DNA from 2 places in the Streptomyces sp. NPDC052064 genome. Region 2 is predicted to be linked to the other one. Evidence: riboswitches for the same ligand, from Rfam matches in the RefSeq annotation. Region 2 holds a riboswitch; the other holds the start of a gene.

What was found. Region 2 has a riboswitch for thiamine pyrophosphate ahead of thiO (glycine oxidase ThiO). Riboswitches for the same ligand answer to the same signal wherever they lie in the genome.
Region 1: linked by a shared signal. The riboswitch ahead of ACZ6TU_RS22470 (thiamine ABC transporter substrate-binding protein) and the one ahead of thiO (glycine oxidase ThiO) in region 2 are both predicted to bind thiamine pyrophosphate.

The regions. Positions count from the first base shown of each region.
Region 1 is NZ_JBVJJE010000008.1:120,821-123,996, reverse strand. It holds gene rlmN (dual-specificity RNA methyltransferase RlmN) at 469-1,575, shown strand; TPP riboswitch at 1,615-1,721, shown strand; gene ACZ6TU_RS22470 (thiamine ABC transporter substrate-binding protein) at 1,848-2,885, shown strand; gene ACZ6TU_RS22465 (ABC transporter permease) at 2,861-3,176, shown strand, end outside.
Region 2 is NZ_JBVJJE010000003.1:302,800-305,975, reverse strand. It holds gene ACZ6TU_RS09270 (NAD(P)/FAD-dependent oxidoreductase) at 1-1,043, opposite strand, end outside; gene ACZ6TU_RS09265 (avidin-fold protein) at 1,076-1,426, opposite strand; TPP riboswitch at 1,482-1,593, shown strand; gene thiO (glycine oxidase ThiO) at 1,591-2,760, shown strand; gene thiS (sulfur carrier protein ThiS) at 2,757-2,957, shown strand; gene ACZ6TU_RS09250 (thiazole synthase) at 2,960-3,176, shown strand, end outside.

The DNA of each region.
Region 1 (3,176 bases), on a different contig from region 2:
CAGCGTCTCGCCCGGTTGGCAGAGAGATTCCGCTCTTCCCGGCAGGCGCGGCGGTGATGAAATACGGGATCATCGGAGAACCTCTTTTCTTGATCCTCGACAATCCGACGCCCAATGGGCCATCTATGCGTAGCACGTCGCCGGACGGCGAAGACCCGCACCGCGTCGGGAACGCCTTGCTGCGACTCTCGTGGAATTGCGAATGACCCAAGCCTTTGGCGATCTCATATCCCGGATCGCCGATGAGGTGTTCTTCGTCGTGTTCGCGAACCGGAATCATCGACACGTTTGACACATGATTCCGGTTGGCGTGTGGCGGGCTGAAAACGGCAGAGCCCCCTGGGCCGTCCCTGGGCCGCCCCTGAGCCGTGCGAGCTGATCGACGATGACAGACGGTGATCACGGGTGACCGCCCCCACCCCTCTCTGGCCTGGGCTCCCGGAGTTGATCTGCCACACTGGACGGGTTATGCCTGCACCCGGAGAACTCACTTTCGTAGCCCCGCGCGGAGCCAAGAAGCCGCCGCGGCATCTCGCCGACCTCACTCCTGCCGAGCGCAAGGAGGCCGTTGCCGCTGTCGGGGAGAAGCCGTTTCGTGCCAAGCAGCTCTCGCAGCACTACTTCGCGCGGTACGCGCACGATCCGGAGCAGTGGACCGATATCCCGGCCGGCTCCCGCGGCCGGCTTCAGGAGGCGCTGCTCCCCGAGCTGATGTCCGTCGTGCGGCATCTGTCGACCGACCAGGGCACCACGCGCAAGACACTGTGGCGGCTGTTCGACGGGACGCTCGTCGAGTCCGTGCTGATGCGCTACCCGGACCGGGTGACCATGTGCATCAGCTCGCAGGCCGGGTGCGGGATGAACTGCCCGTTCTGTGCGACCGGGCAGGCGGGGCTCGACCGGAATCTGTCCACCGCCGAGATCGTGCACCAGATCGTCGACGGTATGCGGGCGCTCAGGGACGGTGAGGTGCCGGGCGGGCCGGCGCGGCTCAGCAACATCGTGTTCATGGGCATGGGCGAGCCGCTCGCCAACTACAACCGGGTCCTCGGCTCCATCCGGCGGCTCACCGACCCCGAGCCCGACGGGCTGGGGCTCTCGCAGCGCGGGATCACCGTCTCGACGGTCGGTCTCGTCCCTGCCATCCACCGGTTCGCCGACGAGGGCCTCAAGTGCCGCCTCGCGATCTCGCTGCACGCCCCCGACGACGAGCTGCGCGACACCCTCGTCCCCGTGAACACGCGGTGGAAGGTGCGCGAGGTCCTCGACGCCGGGTTCGAGTACGCGGCGAAGTCCGGACGCCGGCTGTCCATCGAGTACGCGCTGATCCGGGACATCAACGATCAGGCCTGGCGCGGTGACCGGCTCGGGCGGATGCTCAAGGGCAGGCCCGTGCATGTGAACCTGATCCCGCTCAACCCGACGCCAGGCTCCAAGTGGACCGCCTCGCGCCCCGAGGACGAGAAGGCGTTCGTGGAGGCGATCGCGGCCCATGGTGTGCCGGTGACGATCCGGGACACCCGTGGTCAGGAGATCGACGGGGCGTGTGGTCAGCTCGCGGCCACCGAACGGTAGTCTGACCGGCGTAAGCACACCTGCATTTCCGACACCTTCATATTCCGACAGGGGAGCGCCACAGCGCTGAGAGTGCGGCACACGGCCGCAGACCCTCCGAACCTGGCCCAGGTCATTCTGGGTAGGGAGATCGGTCATCACTCGAGCTGTTGCGCCCTGCCCGGGACCCCCGACAAGTCCCGGGCAGGGCCGCGTCTTCTCCTGGTCACTCCAGGAGGAATCCAGTGAGCAACAACAAGAAGCGGCTGACGGCAGTGGTCGTCGGGCTCGGCATGGCCGGCGCGCTCGCCGCGTGCGGGTCGTCCGACGACGGCCAGGGGTCCGGCGACTCCAAGACCGTGACCCTCGTCAGTCACGACTCGTGGGCCGCCTCGAAGGACGTCATCGCGGCCTTCGAGAAGCAGTCCGGCTACAAGGTGAACGTCCTCAAGGACGGCGACGCCGGGCAGGCCGTGAACAAGGCCATCCTGACCAAGGACAACCCGCAGGGCGACGTCTTCTTCGGCGTCGACAACACGCTGCTGTCCCGCGCCCTCGACAACGGTCTCTTCCAGCCGTACGAGCCGAAGGGCTCGGACCGGATCGCGCCGGAGTACCGGGCCGACCAGGACAAGCACCGGGTCACGCCCATCGACACCGGCGACATCTGCGTCAACTACGACAAGAAGTACTTCGCCGACCACAAGCTCGACCCGCCGCGGAGCCTCGCCGACCTGGTCAAGCCCCAGTACAAGAACCTCCTGGTCACCGAGAACGCCTCCACCTCCTCGCCCGGCCTCGGCTTCCTGCTCGGCACCGCCGCGAAGTACGGCGACGGGGGCTGGGAGGGGTACTGGAAGAAGCTCAAGGCCAACGGCGTGAAGGTCGTCGACGGCTGGGAGCAGGCCTACAACGAGGAGTTCTCCGGCTCGGCCAGTGGGAAGAAGGCCAAGGGGGACCGGCCGCTCGTCGTGTCGTACGCCTCCTCGCCGCCCATCGAGGTCGTCTACGCCGACCCGAAGCCGGCCGCGGCACCGACCGGGGTCGCGCAGGGCACCTGCTTCCGGCAGGTCGAGTACGCCGGGCTGCTGAGCAACGCGAAGAACACCAAGGGCGGCAAGGCGTTCCTCGACTTCCTGATCAGCGAGCGGTTCCAGGAGGACATGCCGCTCAACATGTACGTGTACCCGGTGCGCGAGGGCGCCCAGGTGCCGCCGGAGTTCGTGAAGTACGGGCCGCAGGCCAAGGACCCGGAGACCATGGATCCGGCGAAGATCGCCGACAACCGTGACCAGTGGGTCAAGTCGTGGACCTCGCTCGTACTGAAGTAACCGTCCGCGAGGACCGGCGCGGGAGCGCGGCGCGGCTCGGGCTCATCGCCGTGCCCGTCGCGTTCTTCGCGGTCTTCTTCGCCTACCCCGTCGCCGCGATCGTCGCGCGCGGTCTGAAGGTCGAGGGGGTCTGGCAGTTCGGGCGGATCGGGGAGGTGCTGGCGCAGTCCGATGTCCGGCACGTCCTGTGGTTCACCACCTGGCAGGCGATTGTCTCCACCGCGCTCACGCTGCTGGTCGCGCTCCCCGGCGCGTATGTCTTCGCGCGCTTCGACTTCCCGGGCAAGCAGG
Region 2 (3,176 bases):
TCGGCCGCCGCGTGATGCCCGGCGTACTGCACGAACCGCCCGAACTGCTCGGACCAGAAGTACGGCACGGGGTCGTACACCGCAGGGGTCTCCCCCGACGCCCGGCCGACGATGTTCACGGCGACCGTGCGCGGCCCCTGGAGGGCGTTGTCCCAGTGGTGCACCAGCAGGCGCTCGCCGTACCGGCCCGAGGGGAAGGAGGCGCAGTCCCCGACCGCGTATACGTCGGGTGCCGACGAACGCAGGTGCTGGTCGGCCACGATCTCGCCGTGCGTGCCCAGCTCGATCCCGGAGCCGGACAGCCAGGCCGTGGCCGGACGGGCGCCGATGCCGACGACGACCGCGCCGGCGGGCAGCCGCGAGCCGTCGTCGAGAACCACAGCGCCGGGTTCCACACGCTCCACGCGCGCGTGCGTCCGCAGCACGGCACCCGCGTCGGCGTACCAGCCGGCCATCGGCGCGGCGACCTCGGCGGGCAGCGCCCCGGCGAGCGGTCGGTCGGCGGCCTCCACGACGGTCACCGCGCAGCCCGCCTCGCGCGCGGCCGTGGCGAACTCCGCGCCGATCCAGCCCGCGCCGACGACCACGATGTCGTGCTGACGGGCCAGCACCGGCCGCAGCCGCTCGGCGTCGTCCAGGGTGCGCAGCAGATGCACGCCCGGCACGCCCTCCGCCCCGGTCAGCCGGATCGGTTCGGCGCCGGTCGCGACGACGAGGATGTCGTACGGCAGGGGCCCGTCCTCGGTGTCCAGCTCATGATCCCCGGGGCGCAGGCCCTGCACCTCGCAGCCGAGCCGGAGTTCGATACCGAGGGCCTCGAAGTCGACGTCGAAGGCGGAGCCCTCGGCCTTGCCGAGCAGGACGGCCTTGGACAAGGGGGGCCGGTCGTACGGCTGGTGGGGTTCGGCGCCGATCAGGCTCACCGTGCCGGTGAAGCCCTGCTCGCGCAGGGCGACGGCGGTCTGCACACCGGCCATGCCCGCGCCCGCCACGACCACGCGCCGCGGCGCGGACGAACCTGGTTCCTGCGTCTGCTCGCTCACCTGATCACCATAGACAACTGACATTCCGTCAGTCAGCGCTCATGCGCAGTGACCTGCTCCACAACGCTCGTCCCGCTGCCCGCCTGGGACTCCCACTTCCAGCTCTCCTCCAGCCGCACCCGCCCGTCGGGCAGTTCCACGACCGTCGACACGCAGTGCCCGGAGGAGGTGGTTCCGTCCCCCTTGAGTTGTACGTACCGGAAGTCCAGCCTGTCGCCCTCACGGGTACCCACGAGATGTCCGCGCACGACGTCGCCGCCCGTGTACTCGGCCCAGACCTCGCCGTCCTTCTCGTGGTACGTGAACCGGGTGCGCGTCCCCACCTGACCCGGTGCCTGGTCGGCGACAGGGGCGAGGACGAGACCGTCGAGGGATCGGGCCATGGCGGTGGCTCCCTTACTGCCGCATACGGCATCGGGCTAGGGTGGGTGGCCAACGTAAGGCACTCGCGGGAGCCCGGACGCACCGGGCTGAGAGGGAGGCTGGCGGCCTCCGACCGTACGAACCTGATCCGGGTCATGCCGGCGAAGGGAGGGGCTGGACGCCCATGTCGCGTACGCGAACGTCAGACGTCCTCGTCATCGGGGGCGGGATCATCGGCCTGGTCACCGCGTGGCGGGCCGCGCAGCGCGGGCTCGCCACGGCCGTGGTGGACCCGGAGCCGGGCGGCGGAGCCGCACAGGTGGCGGCCGGGATGCTGGCCGCCGTCACCGAACTGCACTACGGCGAGCAGACCCTGCTCGGTCTCAATCTCGCCTCCGCCCGGCGCTATCCGGACTTCGCGGCCGAGCTCACCGAGCAGACCGGCCACGACCTCGGCTACCGCCGGTGCGGCACGCTCGCCGTGGCCCTGGACGCCGACGACCGGGCCCATCTGCGCGAACTGCACGCCTTGCAGCAGCAGTCGGGCCTGGAGTCGCAGTGGCTGTCGGGGCGGGAGTGCCGGCGTCTGGAGCCGATGCTCGCGCCGGGTGTGCGCGGCGGGCTGCGGGTCGACGGCGACCACCAGATCGACCCGCGGCGGCTGGCCGGGGCGCTGGTCGCCGCGTGCGAGCGTGCCGGTGTGGTCTTCCACCGGGTGTGGGCGGAGCGGCTCACCGTCGGGCGGGACCGGGCCACGGGCGTCGTCATGAACGACGGCACCCCGCTGGACGCCGGGCAGGTCGTACTGGCCGGGGGCAGCCTCAGCGGGCGGCTCGCGGGCGTCCCGGAGGACGTGCTGCCGCCCGTACGGCCGGTGAAGGGGCAGGTCGTACGGCTGACCATGCCGCAGCGGCACGGGCCGTTCCTGAGCCGGACCGTACGCGCGGTCGTCCGCGGCAGCCACGTCTACCTGGTGCCGCGCGAGAGCGGCGAGCTGGTCGTCGGGGCGACCAGCGAGGAGCTGGGCTGGGACACCACCGTGACCGCGGGCGGCGTGTACGAGCTGCTGCGCGACGCGCACGAGCTGGTCCCGGGCATCACCGAGCTGCCCCTCACCGAGACCCGGGCCGGACTGCGGCCCGGATCCCCCGACAACGCCCCGCTGCTCGGCCCGACCGGGCTGGAGGGACTGCTGCTGGCCACCGGGCACTACCGCAACGGCGTCCTGCTCACGCCGGTCACCGGCGACGCCATGGCGCACGTCCTGGCGACCGGTGAGCTCCCCGAGGAAGCCCGCCCCTTCACGCCGAAGCGATTCAGCACCGTCCCCGCACTCACGGAGCAGCCCGCATGAACATCTCCGTCAACGGGGAGCCCCGGGACGTCCGGCCCGGTACGGCTCTCGACACCGTCGTGAGGTCGCTCACCGCCTCGCGGTCCGGCGTGGCCGCCGCCCTCAACGAAACCGTCGTCCCGCGCGCGCAGTGGCCGTCCACCCCCCTGGCCGAGGGGGACCGCGTGGAAGTCCTCACCGCCGTCCAAGGAGGCTGACCATGGCCGACGATCCGTTTGTCCTCGGTGGTACGTCCTTCACCTCCCGCCTGATCATGGGTACGGGCGGGGCACCGAGCCTCGACGTGCTGGAGCGGTCGCTGGTCGCGTCCGGGACGGAGCTGACGACGGTCGCGATGCGCCGGGTGAACGCCTCGGTGCACGGCTCGGTGCTGTCCGTCCTGGACAAGCTCGGCATTCGCGTCCTGCCCAACACGG